Regions from separate parts of the Arthrobacter sp. 147(2020) genome, predicted to be linked through region 1. Evidence: riboswitches for the same ligand, from Rfam matches in the RefSeq annotation. Region 1 holds a riboswitch; the other holds the start of a gene.
The links. Region 1 has a riboswitch for thiamine pyrophosphate ahead of HMI58_RS05765 (ECF transporter S component). Riboswitches for the same ligand answer to the same signal wherever they lie in the genome.
Positions count from the first base shown of each region.

Region 2: another riboswitch for thiamine pyrophosphate. It lies ahead of thiM (hydroxyethylthiazole kinase); the one in region 1 lies ahead of HMI58_RS05765 (ECF transporter S component).

Region 1 covers NZ_JABFOM010000005.1:102,593-109,784, forward strand. Annotated here, with positions in the region: gene HMI58_RS05740 (Na+/H+ antiporter subunit D) at 1-428, shown strand, start outside; gene HMI58_RS05745 (Na+/H+ antiporter subunit E) at 425-1,009, shown strand; gene HMI58_RS05750 (monovalent cation/H+ antiporter complex subunit F) at 1,006-1,266, shown strand; gene mnhG (monovalent cation/H(+) antiporter subunit G) at 1,270-1,665, shown strand; gene HMI58_RS05760 (DUF4235 domain-containing protein) at 1,677-1,937, opposite strand; TPP riboswitch at 2,069-2,185, shown strand; gene HMI58_RS05765 (ECF transporter S component) at 2,253-2,870, shown strand; gene HMI58_RS05770 (ATP-binding cassette domain-containing protein) at 2,876-4,372, shown strand; gene HMI58_RS05775 (energy-coupling factor transporter transmembrane component T) at 4,369-5,172, shown strand; gene HMI58_RS05780 (DUF6596 domain-containing protein) at 5,192-6,454, opposite strand; gene HMI58_RS05785 (YciI family protein) at 6,484-6,822, opposite strand; gene HMI58_RS05790 (YciI family protein) at 6,823-7,185, opposite strand.
Region 2 covers NZ_JABFOM010000014.1:66,481-73,672, forward strand. Annotated here, with positions in the region: gene ileS (isoleucine--tRNA ligase) at 1-216, shown strand, start outside; gene HMI58_RS10940 (Mur ligase family protein) at 237-1,622, shown strand; gene HMI58_RS10945 (DUF4233 domain-containing protein) at 1,633-2,106, shown strand; gene ndk (nucleoside-diphosphate kinase) at 2,148-2,564, shown strand; gene HMI58_RS10955 (aldo/keto reductase) at 2,636-3,598, shown strand; gene HMI58_RS10960 (3-oxoacyl-ACP reductase) at 3,656-4,420, opposite strand; TPP riboswitch at 4,477-4,573, opposite strand; TPP riboswitch at 4,663-4,763, shown strand; gene thiM (hydroxyethylthiazole kinase) at 4,755-5,588, shown strand; gene thiE (thiamine phosphate synthase) at 5,606-6,256, shown strand; gene thiD (bifunctional hydroxymethylpyrimidine kinase/phosphomethylpyrimidine kinase) at 6,244-7,104, shown strand.

The sequences.
Region 1 (7,192 bases):
AGCTCGGAATCCTGCAGGCCGGCGTCGAGCTGGGCTCCCCGATCGCCTACGTGGCCGTCGCGGCCAGCGTGATCACCAGCCTGCTGACGCTGCTGGCGATCGCCAGGGTCTGGAACCGTGCCTTCTGGCGACGCCCGGAAGACGCCCTCCACCCCGACCCGATCCTGCTGGCCACCAAGGCCGACGGTTCAGCGGTCCGCACCTCCCAGCGCGTCAACGGTGAAACGACCGGCCGGTTCTCCGGTCGCAACCCGGTCAACCTGTTGCCCCGCACCATGGTCGGCCCCACCATGGGGCTGGTGGGACTCGGCGTGCTGCTCACCCTGCTGGCGGGCCCGCTCTTCGAGATCAGCGACAACGCAGCGCAGAACATGCTGGACCGCACCGACTACATTGAGGCAGTCCTCGGCGAGGGGAGCGCGCCATGACCCGGCAGAAAATCCCCTTCATCACCGAGCTTCCCCTGATCATCTGGCTGGTCATTGTCTGGGGTGCACTCTGGCAGGACTTCAGCCCGGGCAACCTCATCTTCGGCGGCCTGATCGCCTACGCCGTCGCGAACCTGCTGTACCTGCCGCCGGTAGAGCTCAGCGGGCGGTTCAACGTGCTCTACGCCGTGCCGTTCGCGGTCCGGTTCATCTATAAGCTCGTGATCGCCAGCTTTGAGGTGTTCTGGCTTTCGTTGACCCGCGGGCCGCACCTCGTGAACGCCGTCGTCGCCGTGCAACTGCGCAGCCAGTCGGATCTGCTGGTCACCACCACCGGGCACGCCCTGTCCCTCATCCCCGGCTCGCTGGTGATTGAAGTGGACCGCTCCACCTCCACCCTGTATCTGCACTGCCTGAACGTCGCCACCCCCGAGGACGCGGCGAAGATCCGCTCCGACGTCCGGACCACGGAGGCCTGGCTGATCAAGATCATGGGAACGCGGGACGACCTGGCGCTGCTCCAAACCGAGCAACGGTTCGACGAAGAGAACGACTCCCGCCAGGAAGGGGCCAGCACATGATGGTTGTCGCCATCTTCATCGCCGCGGGGCTGCTCATCCTGGCCGCCCTGTGCGCCCTGTACCGCATCGCAAGGGGTCCCTCGATCCTGGACCGGGTGCTTGCCATCGACGTGCTGCTCGCCACCATCGGTGGGGCACTCGCGATGGACATGGCGGTCAACCGGCACCTGGACAATGTGGTGCTCCTCGTGGCCATCTCGGTGATCGGGTTTATCGGCTCGGTAACCGTGGCGCGCTTCGTGACGGACAGGAAATAGGACATGAACGAGACAGTGATTGACGCACTCACCGCCGTGTTCCTGATCGGCGGCGCTCTCATGTCCGTCGCTGCCGGCGTCGGGCTGCTTCGGTTTCCCGACCTGCTGACCAGGATGCATGCGGCCACCAAACCCCAGGTACTGGGGCTGCTGCTGTTCCTGCTGGCCATGGCGCTCCAGCTGCGCAGCTGGATACTGCTGCCCGTGCTGTTGGTGTGCTGGATTTTCATGCTCCTGACCGTCCCCGTTTCGGCGCATATGGTGGGACGGGCGGGCTACCGCACCAAGCACCTGCGGCGGGACCTGCTCAGCATGGACGAGCTCGACGAGATCGTGGAGAAGGCGGCCAACAAAAGGGCGCCCGGCCGGAATCCGACCGAGCGCCCCGACGAGACGTAAAGAACTGCGGTTTACGTCAGGTCGCGGGTCTTCGCGAACCGGAGGGCCGCCTTCTGCGTGGTGCGGTTTGTCAGGACCTGGAGGACCGCGCGGACCGCACCGGAAATCAGGGCGAAAGCGATGGCGGAGCGCAGGCTGTTCTCAAGGGCATCCTCGTCCTTCGGCGTCGCCTTGCCGGTGGTCTTGTGCCAGATGAAATCCACTAGCTTGGCGCCGACAATTCCGGCCCCGAGGCTCAGCGCAACGCCGAGCAGTTTCATAAGCTGATTCATGGGTGTCTCCTTCGATGGTGGCTCTTTTTCCTAGCCTAGCGTTTCCCTCAGCAGACAACGACGCATCCACTGCTGGGGTCCGCCCGGTTTTGGTTGACGCGTTCGGCTCAGGTGTAGAGTTGAAACTGCTAAACATACGACAGGGGAGCGCCGCTCAGATGATGAGCGGGCGCTGAGAGTGCGGACTACCGCAGACCCTCGAACCTGATCCGGCTAGTACCGGCGAAGGGAGTCGAGTATCTCAGGGTGCCCGGCCAGTGGCATTGCTGCGGGCCCCAGGTACCCTCCCCTCCTGTACCTCAGGAGGAATTCATTATGGCTTCATCACAGGCACGAACCCAGAGCACCCCCACGTACCGCCCCACCTATCAGTGGCGGGTGGTCGATATCGTCGTCGCATCGGTGGTCGCCGTTGCCGTCGGGGTGGTCTTCTTCGCCTGGTCCGCCGGTTACACGGGGATCTCGGCGATCACCAGCGCGTTCCCGCCCCTGGCCGGACTGTATACCGGTGGGTGGCTGATCGCCGGGGTTCTCGGCGGTCTCATCATCAGGAAACCCGGCGCGGCCATCTACTGTGAGGTACTGGCGGCAGCTGTCTCAGCGCTGCTCGGCACCCAGTTTGGCCTGACCACCCTGCTGTCCGGCGCCATCCAGGGCCTCGGCGCAGAATTGATCTTCCTGCTCTTCCTGTACCGCAAATGGAACCTCGGGGTGGCGCTGCTCGCAGGACTGGGTGCGGGGCTGGCCCTGGCAATCAGCGAGAACATCCTCTACAACGCCCTCTGGGCCTTCGAATGGCAGCTCATGTACGTGGTCTTCGCATCCATCTCCGGTGTGGTGATCGCGGGCCTTCTCTCGTGGCTGGCCGTCCGGGGGCTTGCGAAGACCGGCGTGCTGTCCGCTTTCGCCGCCGGTCGAACGGCTGACGTCTAACCGGTATGGCCGAGCACACGAGGGAGCGGGCAGCCGTCAGCATCGCCGCCCGCGGCTGGAGCTGGCGGCACGCCGGGCGTAAGAGACCAGCGGTCCAGGACATTGATCTGGTGGTTCAGCCAGGGGAACGGGTGTTGCTGCTCGGTGCCTCCGGTTCCGGGAAGTCCACCCTACTGCACGGCCTGGCGGGTGTGCTCGGCGACGACGGCCAGGGGGAGGAACACGGTTCCCTCACCCTCGACGGAAGCCCGCCCGGTCGGGTCCGGGGACGTGCGGGGCTGGTGCTGCAGGACCCTGACACGCAGATAGTCCTTGCCCGGGTGGGCGACGAGGTGGCGTTCGGAGCCGAGAACCAGTCCGTCCCCCGGGCGGAAATCTGGGAGCGGGTCCGGCAAGCGCTCGACGACGTCGGGTTGGACGTCCCCCTGGACCGGTCGACAACGGCGCTCTCGGGCGGGCAAAAGCAGCGCCTCGCGCTCGCCGCGGTGCTGGCCATGCAGCCTGGGCTATTGCTGCTGGATGAACCGACAGCAAACCTCGACCCGGAGGGGGTCCTGGAGGTACGCGACGCAGTCGTCCGTGTCCTGGAGCGAACCGGCGCCACTTTCGTGGTGGTGGAACACCGGGTAGCGGTCTGGGCGGATGTGGTGGACCGGGTGGTGGTGCTGGCGGCCGACGGCGGTATCCTCGCCGACGGCCCGCCGGACACTGTGCTGACGGATACCCGAACCCGCGCGCGGCTGGCGGAGGCTGGGGTCTGGATCCCGGGCCACCAGCCAGCTGTGCCCGGCCTGCTGCCATCCCCGGGGGACCCCCTGCTGGCTGCCCGTGGGCTTTCGGTGGCGCGGACCAAGCGTGGCCCGGTGGTGCTCGACGACGTCGACGTCGAGCTGCAGGCGGGGTCGTCCCTCGGTATCGTCGGACCCAACGGAGGTGGCAAGTCCACGCTTGCGCTGACCCTGGCGGGGCTCCTTCCACTGCGGGGTGGGGTACTGGAGGCCGCTCCGGCGCTCGCCCGTGGCGCCGGCACCAATCCTCATGGTTGGAAGTCAGCCCAGCTGGTGACCCGGATCGGAACCGTGTTCCAGGAACCCGAACACCAGTTCCTCACGCACCGGGTGATCGATGAACTTGAATTCGGACCGCGCCGGCTGGAGAACAGCGACGAGGCAACGGTCCGACGGCGGGTCGATCCGATCGCTGAACGGCTCAGGCTCACGTCGCTGCTCCAGGCCAACCCGTTCACGCTCTCCGGCGGAGAAAAGCGTCGCCTCTCGGTGGCGACCATGCTGGCGACCAACCCCGACATTCTGGTGCTGGATGAGCCCACTTTCGGGCAGGACGCCAATACCTGGGCGGAACTGGTGGCGCTGATGGCTGAACTGATTCAGGGTGGTGGCAGCCTGGTGGCCGTCACCCATGATCAGGAATTTACCGAGGCGCTGGGAAGCCGGCTGTTGTGCGTCGCCGACAGCCAGGCACTACCGCGGGCTGCATCGTGAGCGTTGATGTGCTGACGCCCCAGCTCACCGGTCGGATCCTGCCGCGGGCAAACCCGCTGTCCAAACTGTTCGCCGCGGTATTGGTCACTGTGGTGGTGATGCTCAGCATCGACTGGGTGAGCGCCGCCGTCGTGTTGGGAAGTGAACTGGTGCTGCTCCCACTGCTGGGGATCAGCGCCTGGCAACTGTTCAAACGCACCTGGCCCCTGGTCCTGGCGGCGGTGGTCGCCGGCTACGGGACGGCCCTGCTGGCGGAGAAGACGGGAGCGGTGCTCCTGGAGTTCGGTCCGGTGCTTTTCACCCAGGATTCGGTGAACTCGGGGATCGCCATTGGGTTGCGTGGGCTGGCCATCGCTCTTCCGGGTATTTTCCTGCTGATGACCACCGACCCCACAGACCTCGCCGATGCACTGGCACAGAAACTGAGGATGCCGCACCGGTTTGTGCTGGGAGCCCTTGCGGGGCTGCGGCTGGTGGGGCTCCTCGTGGATGAGTGGCGGACACTCGGCTTGGCCCGGCACGCCCGCGGGGTTGGGTCCGAGGGCAACCCGGTGGCCCGGCTACGGAACTTCCTCGGGCAGGGGTTTGGACTGATTGTGCAGGCAATCCGCCGGGCCACCCGGCTCGCGGTAGCCATGGAGGCGCGAGGGTTCGGGGCGGGGGACCGCACCTGGGCGAGGGAAAGCACTTTCACCCGACTGGACCTCTGGGTCTGCCTGGTCGGCGTGCTCATCGCCGGAACAGCGGTCACCGCAGCGGTGCTGGCCGGGACCTGGAACTTCCTCATCGGTGCCAGCTAGCCGGGCTCACCGACCTTGGTCAGGTCTGTCCGCCAACTTCGGCGGCCCGGGCCCGGAGGTGGTCCCGTTCCGCAGCATTACCGCAGAGCTCAATCGCGGCGTGGAACGAGGCGACCGCCTCCGGTGCCCTACCCGCTCGCGCCAGAAGCTCCGCCCGCACTGCGGGAAGACGATGGTGGTGGGGGAGCCGGTCCTCCAGCCCGGCCAGCAACGCAAGGGCGGCCTCGGGCCCGTCGTCCTCCAACACGGCGACGGCGCGCGCGAGCCGCACCACCGGTGAACCGGTCAGCGCCTCCAACTCGGCGTACAGCGTTGCGATCCGATGCCACCGGGTGTCAGCTGCGCGGGCCGCGCTCGCATGCTCGGCGGCGATCCTGCCCTGGAGCAGGTACTCCAACGCCAGCCCCGACGTGTCCGGGGGAACCCTGCCCAGCAGGTCCAGCCCGGACTTTATCTCGGCGGCGTGCCATCGGCTCCGATCCTGCTCAGGCAACAGCACCAGCCCGCCATCGTCCGCCACTCGGGCGTCTCGGCGGGAATGCTGGAGTGTCATCAGGCCGAGCAGGGCGAGGACCACCGGTTGGTTGGGGAGCAGCCCATCGAGCACCTGCGCCAACCGGATCGCCTCGGCAGCGGACGAGGTGCGCACCGGGTCGTCACCGGTGGCCGGAGCGTACCCGGCGGTGAAGACGAGGTAGATGACTGCTGCCACCACATCCAGCCGATCCGCCAGCCGGTCTGCTGCCGGGAGGGTGAACGGAATGCCCGCGGCCGCCACCTTCTTCTTGGCCCGGGTAAGCCGGGCAGCCATGGTCGACTCCTGGACCAGGAACAGGCGGGCAATCTCGGTGACGCTGAGACCGTTGACGAACCTCAGTGCCAGGGCTGCCCGCGCATCAGCCGAGAGCGCAGGGTGGCAGCAGGTGAAGAGCATCCGCAGCCGCTCGTCGGGCACGTGGCCGCCGGCGTCGATTGCCTGAGCGGCGTGGGCCCGTGCTTCGGCGTCGACCACCATGAGCGGTTCCCGCCGTCGGGCGATGGCCTCGGCGCGCACCTGATCCAGCGCGCGACGCCGGGCGGCCGTCAGGAGCCATGCCGCAGGGGAGTCGGGGATTCCGTCGTGCGGCCAGGTACGGACCGCCGCGGCGAACGCTTCGGCCAGCGCGTCCTCGGCGAGGTCAAGCCTACGGAACCGGCCGACCAGCAGTGCGAGGAGTCTGGCCCACTGGTCCTGCCAGGCCCGTTCGAGGGCCACGTGTGCGTCCCCGGACGGACCCGGCATCGGCGTGCTTCCTGCTACTCGGGGATGGATCAGTACTCGGTGATGGGACGCAGCTCCACCGTGTACTCGGGGAGCAGCTTCACCAGGTCCACCGCGACGTCGAGATCCGGCACATCCAGCACGTAAAAGCCGCCCAACTGCTCGGCGGTTTCCGCGAACGGCCCATCGGTCAGGCTCACTTGGTCCCCGCGTCGCCGCACCGTGGTCGCTGTCGACACAGTGGCCAGCGCTTCCCCGGCGACGATTTTCCCCCGCTGGCGGGCGGCCTCCGAAAAGGCGTCGTGCTCGCCCATCCACTGTTCCTGTTCGGCTTCGGTGGCGTTAGCCCAGATCGACTCGTCCTGGTAGAGAAAGACTGCAATCTTCATCTAGCTGCCCTCGCTCGGTGGGACGGTGGCCCTGATTTCAGCGGGCCCGGTGGTGTCGGCCAGCAGTTCACTGACCAGTTGCGCAAGGGACTCGAGGTTGTCGGTTTCCACCAGGTAGAAACCTCCCAGCTGCTCTGCCGTCTCGGTGTAGGGTCCGTCGGTGATGCCGACGGAGCCGAACCTCACAATCTTGGCGGTCGCGGACGGCTGCAGTTCCGCGCCTCCGGTGATCTTGTGACCGTCCTCGCTGCAGCGCCGAGAGAATTCGTTATGCCGCGCGTAGGTCGCGGCGCGTTGCTCGGGTGTCGCTTCCTGCCAGGCGCGCTCGTTGTCGTGTAGCAGGATGACGTATTCAGTGCTCATCTGAAAA
Region 2 (7,192 bases), on a different contig from region 1:
GACGCCATCCGAGCCATCCAGCAGGCCCGCCGCGACGCCGACCTGCACATCAGCGACCGCATCGTCACCACCCTGGGTGCGGCACCGGAACTGGTGGACGCACTGACATCCAACGCAGCACTCATCAAGGCGGAAACGCTGACCAATGAACTCCACGTCGTGGCGGCACCGCCGGCTGCTGGCGAGTTCACAGTCACAGTAGAGAGGCACTCATGAGCCAGCAGAACCCGGAACCGATGGACGCCGAGGATTCAACGCCGGTAGGGAGCCAGTTCGACAGGTTCTCGGTCGAGAGCGTCTACGCTGAATTGCTCAGCCGGGCGCCCGAGAACAAGATGGAACCCCGGATGGCACCGATGCTCAGGGCAATGGAGATCCTCGGCGAACCCAACAAGGCGTACCCGATCATCCACCTGACCGGAACCAACGGGAAGACCTCGACCGCACGCATGGTCGAGGGCATCCTGCGTGCGCATGAGCTGCGCACCGGCCGGTACACCAGCCCACACCTGAGCAGCGTCACCGAACGCATCAGCATCGACGGTGAACCGGTCTCCGATGAGACCTTTGTGCGGATCTGGGATGAGATCCGCCCGTTCCTGGAAATCATCGACGGTGAACTGGAGGCGGCGGGGGACCCCCGGCTGACCTACTTCGAGAGCATCACCGTTCTGGCGTTCGCGGTCTTCGCCGACGAGCCGGTCGACGTCGCCATCATCGAGGTGGGGCTTGGCGGCATAACCGACGCGACGAACGTGGGCGACGGCCAGGTAGCCGTCGTCACGCCGATCTCCCTGGATCACACCGAGCTGCTCGGCGACACCGAATACGACATTGCCCTGGAAAAATCCGGAATCATCAAACCGGGCGGCTTCCTGATCAGCGCGGCCCAGCCCCACGAGGCAGCCCAGGTGCTGCTGGAGCGGGCGCGGGAAGTAGGGGTCGAGTTCCGGTTCGAGGGCGTCGAATTTGGCGTCGAAACCCGGACCATTGGCGTCGGCGGCCAGGTGCTCTCCATCAACGGGATTGCCGGCAGATACGAGGAACTGCTGCTACCCCTGCACGGGGCGCACCAGGCGCAGAACGCAGCAGTCGCCGTCGCCGCCGTCGAGGCATTCATTGGCGGCGGGACCCGTGAACTCGATGCCGCCGTCGTGCGCGAAGGACTGAGGACGGTCACGTCGCCGGGACGGATCGAGGTGGTGCGCACTGCACCGAGCATCATCGTGGACGCGGCGCACAACGCCGCTGGCGCCAAAGCCACCGCGGCCGCAGTCAAGGAAGCCTTCGACTTCAGTCGGTTGATCCTCGTGATCGGTGTGCTGCAGGACAAGGACGCCGCCGCCATCCTCGCCGAACTGCATGAGGAACTGGGCGGCATCCTTGAGGACGTCTGCCTGACCCAGTCGAATTCACCGCGGGCCATCCCCGCTGCCGACCTGCTCCAGGATGCACTCGCGGCCGGGTTCGCCGAGGAGAACATCCACATCGCCGAACGGCTCGACGACGCCCTTGAGTGGGCGGTCATGAAGGCCGAGGAAAACAACGACCTCGCAGGGGGCATCCTCATCACCGGTTCCATCACGGTGGTGGGGGAGGCCCGCACCCTGCTGGGCAAGTAGGGGAGTGCACATGGAGCAAAACCGGAAGCGCCGTATGACCAAGGCGCAGCGGGAATGGCGACCGGGCATGCCGAAGAAGCGGCGGTCCATCAAGGTCACGTTCGCCTCGGTGGTCCTCACCCTCGAAGCACTGGTGGTGCTGTTTGCCACCCTCGCCGCCTTCGGACTGCTGCGCGATACCATTCCACCCGCCCTGATTCTTTCGGTCGGCCTGGTGCTGGCGTTGGCGCTGGTGGGGGCGTGTGCGTTCCTGACCAAGCCGTACGGCATCGCCATCGGCTGGGTGCTGCAGCTGGTCATCATTGCCACCGGGTTCATCGAACCCACCATGTTCCTGATCGGTGTGTTGTTCGCCCTGACCTGGCTGTACGGAATCCGTACCGGGATCCGGCTGGACGCGGAAAACGTCGAACGTGACCGCCAGCAAGCCGAATGGGAACGGGCGAACCCCGAGGGCGGGTCAGAGTCCGGCCCTAATGTTTAGTAGAGTTCCACTGGCCATACCCAACACTTTGGAGGACTTCTGTGAGCGCTGAACGCACTCTTGTACTGATCAAGCCCGACGGCGTGTCCCGCGCTTTGTCCGGGACCATCCTGTCCCGGGTTGAAGCCAAGGGCTACACCCTGGTTGATCTGAAGATGGTTTCGGCCACCCGCGCGATGCTCGAAGAGCACTACGAGGAGCACGTCGGCAAGCCCTTCTTCGAACCACTCGTTGAGTTCATGCTCAGCGGCCCCATCGTCGCTGCCATCTTCGAGGGCGAGCGGGTCATCGAGGGGTTCCGGTCTCTCGCCGGCGCCACCGAGCCTACGGCCGCCGCTCCCGGTACCATCCGTGGCGATCTGGGCCGGGACTGGGGCCTGAAGGTGCAGCAGAACCTGGTCCATGGTTCGGACTCGGCTGAATCGGCCGAGCGCGAAATGGGTATCTGGTTCGCCTGAGCACCAACTCACCGGATTCTACCCGGGGCGCCGGAAGGTGCCTCGGGTAACCGATGTTGTAGCGTAGTCCCATGACTGAATATCGCAGACTTGGCAACTCCGGACTGAACGTTTCAGTGGTAGGGCTCGGGTGCAACAACCTGGGCCGCGCCGGAACGCCCACCGAGACGCAGCGTGGTACCAACGCCGTCATCGGAGCGGCCATCGATGCGGGAATCAACTTCTTCGACGTGGCCGATTCCTACGGGAAAACTCCCGGTCTGAGCGAGGAGATGCTGGGCAAGGCCCTCGTCAAGAACCGCGACGACGTGCTCATCGCCACCAAGTTCGGGCTGGACCTCAAGGGCGCCAACGGTCCGGATTGGGGTGCGCGCGGATCGCGCCGCTACATCATGAAGGCCGTCGACGCGTCACTGCGGCGCCTGGGCACCGACTGGATCGACCTGTACCAGTTCCACGCCCCGGACCCGCTGACGCCCATCGACGAGACCCTTTCGGCGCTGGACGCCCTCGTCACCAGTGGCAAGGTCAGGTACATCGGCCACTCCAACCGGGCTGGCTGGCAGATTGCCGAGGCCGAGTTCGTGGCCCAGCTCGGCGGATACACCCCCTTCATTTCCGCCCAGAACCACTGGAACCTCCTCGAGCGCAAGATCGAAGCCGAGGTGGTCCCCGCAGCCGAGGCCTACGGGATCGGCATGCTCCCCTTCTTCCCCCTCGCCAACGGCCTGCTGACCGGCAAGTACAGTGCCTCAAAGGTTCCCGCGGGCAGCAGACTCACCCACTCCCGCACCAACCTGCTGGACGGCGCCGACTGGGACCAGCTCGCCGACTTCGGAGCTTTCGCGAGGGCCCGGGACCTGACCGAGCTGCAGGTGGCTTTCTCCTGGCTGGCCGCCCAGCCGTCAGTCGCCTCGGTCATCGCCGGCGCCACCAAACCGGAACAGATCGAGCAGAATGCCCAAGCCGTGTGCTGGGTGCCGTCAGAAACGGAGCTGCAGGAACTCGACCGCATCTTCCCCCGCGCCGCCTAGGCCGGCCGACTGACGCCTGACCGGGCACCGAGGAACCAGGACTGAGCAGGGCAGTGGTCAATCCATGACCAGCCCGCCATCAACCACCAGATTCTGTCCGGTCACGGATCGGGCCCAGGGCGAGGCGAAGAAGAGAACAGCGGCGGCGAACTCCTGCGGCGTGGTCACCCGCCCCAGCGGTGTTGATGCTGCGATGAAATCGAAGACCTCCTCAGGGGTCGCGGCGCTGGCGTCAGTGGTGCGCAGCAGGCCCCCGGAGACCATATTGACTGTGATGTTCTGGGGCCCGAGGTCTTTCGCCAAGGTTCGGGTCAGCGATAGCAGGGCCGCCTTCGCCGCGGTGTAGTCGTGATACGGCACCACAGGGTTCTGGAACAGGTTAGTGCCGATGTTGATGATGCGCCCGAATTGATGCTGGCGCATTCCCGGAAGTGCTGCCTGTGTGGTGTTGATCCCGGCCCTGACGCTGCCAGCGAACTGGGAGCTGAACTCATCCCAACTGATCTCCGCTGCGGTGGAGCGCGCGTCGCCATTGAAAGTGAATGATGCCAGCGCGTTGTTCACCACAGTGGTGACTGGGGCTCCGAAGTGCTCGCGCGCCCGTTCGAGCAGGTCGCCGACCTGCAAAGGGTCAGTCACATCCGCGGCTCCAGCCCACGCCCGTGCCGGACCGATCTGGGCGGCGAGCTCGTGGGCCCGGTCTGCGCTGGTCCGGTAGTTGATGACTACGCGGGAGCCTTCAGCCGAGAATGCCTCGACGATGCTGCGGCCCAGGCCCCGACCGCCACCGGTAACCAGGACAATTTGTTCGGTGAGTTGCATGGATTACCCCATCTGACATTGTGTGAAATTGGGGCGAAAAGACGCATGAACCGACCAAAAGGCCTGATGGACATCCCTTCGCCAGTTCGAACTGGATCAGGTTCAACGGGTGTCATCTCAGCCAGCATCAAACCGGCACCCCGTGTCGCTCCCCATACAGTAACCACGGAGCAGGCCGCACCGCTACCTGATAGGCCAGGAGGGGAATTTGTGGAGGTTCGGGGCGGAGCGGTTAGGGTGGTGACCATGGCACGGGGTGCTGCTCATCAGGAGCAGCTGAGAATCTACACCCGTTGAACCTGATCTAGTTCGAACTAGCGAAGGGATGTCGTGGATGACTGTTCGTCATGCATCATCTGATTGTGCCCAACTCCTCGCCGAGCTGAGGAAAGAATCTCCGTTGGTCCAGTGTCTGACCAACGCCGTGGTGACCAACTTCACTGCCAACGTTCTTCTCGCCGTGGGTGCTGCGCCCGCCATGGTGGATGTTCCTGCGGAAGCCAGCCAGTTCGCCTCCGTCGCGTCGGGGATCCTTATCAATCTGGGGACCCCCCACAGGGACCAGCAGACGGCGATGACCGAAGCCGTGGTTGCCGCGAATGCCGCCGGAACGCCGTGGGTGCTGGACCCCGTGGCCGTCGGATTCCTCTCTGTCCGAACTGAGCTTGCCGACGCGCTGACCGCACGAAACCCGCGGATTATCCGGGGGAATGCCTCCGAGATCCTCGCGCTGGCGGGTGCTGGCTCCGGCGGCCGCGGAGTCGATTCCACCGACGATCCGCTGGATGCCCGGGACGCGGCCCGGGCACTCGCGCAGTCGACGTCGTCGGCGGTGGCCATTTCAGGCGCCCACGATTTCGTGGTTGGCCCGGAGGGGGATGCCGTCGTCGTAGCGAACGGGAATGCCCTGCTGACGAAGGTGACGGGCGGCGGCTGCGCGCTGGGGGCCGTCATGGCTGCCTTCGCCTCCCTGACCGACGACGCTGTCCTCGCGGCCACTGCGGCCACCGGCGTGTACACAGTTGCTGCGGAGCAAGCGGCTGCGCGGGCGCACGGGCCAGGAAGCTTCGCCATCGAATTCCTCGACCGGCTGGCGGCCGTCACCCCCGAGGACGTCGCAAGGGGTTTGAATCTCCGCGCGGTGAGCGTATCGGACAGCGCGCGATGAGTCGATGGAACGACTCCGTGACTCTTCGGGAGCATCTATCCCTCTACCTGGTGACTGACACTGGCTTGTGCCAACCGACGCCGGTAGCTGAGGTTGTTGCAGCGGGGGTGGCCGGCGGCGCGACAATGGTTCAGGTGCGCGACAAGAACGCGTCGACCAAGACACTGCTCCAGTTACTTCTCGCAGTTGCCGAAGCGGTCGGATCGACTGTCCCTGTGCTGGTCGATGACCGTGTTGATGTCTTTCTGGCTGCTCGTGTCCGCGGGGCGCAGGTGGCCGGGGTGCACGTTGGTCAATCCGACCTGCCCGTCCAGTTGGTGCGGTCAATCGTCGGACCGGGTGCGATCGTGGGCCTCAGCGCTGCTACTGCCAGCGAAATAGGGACCGCCCACAATCTGCCAGCTGGGACAGTGGACTATCTGGGGGTCGGTGCCATCCATGCGACGGCCACCAAAGCCGATCATCCAGAGCCTTTGGGAATCGAAGGATTCGGGGCTCTGGCGTCCGGAAGCTCTTTGCCGTGTGTGGCAATAGGCGGGATTGGGGTATCAGATGTGCGGCCGCTCCGCGACGCCCGGGCTTCAGGGGTCGCCGTCGTCTCAGCCGTCTGCGCGTCGGCCGATCCGGAGGCAGCGGCAAGGGAATTGGCTGGCCAATGGCGCTCCTAGAACCGCTGGCCCTCCGCCGGATCCCCCGCATTCTCAGCATCGCCGGAACGGATCCCACGGGCGGGGCGGGCATTCATGCCGATCTGAAGAGTATTGCCGCGATGGGCGGTTACGGGATGGCTGTCGTCACAGCGCTTGTCGCGCAGAACACGAGGGGCGTCCGCTCGGTGCACACCCCACCGGCCGGGTTTCTGCGTGATCAGCTGGATGCAGTGAGTGACGACGTGACCATCGACGCCGTGAAGATCGGGATGCTCGGCGACGCGGCCACCATCGAAGTTGTCCATGAGTGGCTTCTGCGGGTTCACCCACAGCTGGTGGTGCTTGATCCCGTCATGATCGCCACCAGCGGCGACAGACTATTGGCTGGCTCGGCTGAAGCATCCATGCGGGACCTGGTGGAGACGGTGAGCCTGGTGACACCGAACCTGCCCGAGCTGGCGGTGCTGGTGGGCGCGCCAACTGCCACGCGCTGGCCGGAAGCACTGGACCAGGCGCGGAGGCTCTCTGCCGGCGCAGCAACGGCTGTCCTCGTCAAGGGCGGGCACCTACTCACGGATTCGAGCCCGGATGCCCTGGTGGATATGACGGGATCGGCGGAGGAAACCTTTCAGGAGTTCCACGCGCCCCGAGTCTCCACGAGCAACACCCATGGAACAGGGTGTTCGCTGTCCGCTGCCGTTGCGACAGTCATGGCGCGCACGGGGGACTGGGGTACCGCCATCAGTGAGGTGAAGGAGTGGCTGCAGGGGGCTTTGACCTACGCCGACGACTTACAGGTCGGTGAAGGTAGCGGGCCGATCAACCACTTCCATCACCTATGGCCGGCAGCATCGCCAGGCAAGTGAAGACCTGCGCCCGCTCCGACACACCGGAATCGACCCAAATCCTCTCCCCGTGACATACCGTAGACCTAACACCCGAGAGGATCCCCAT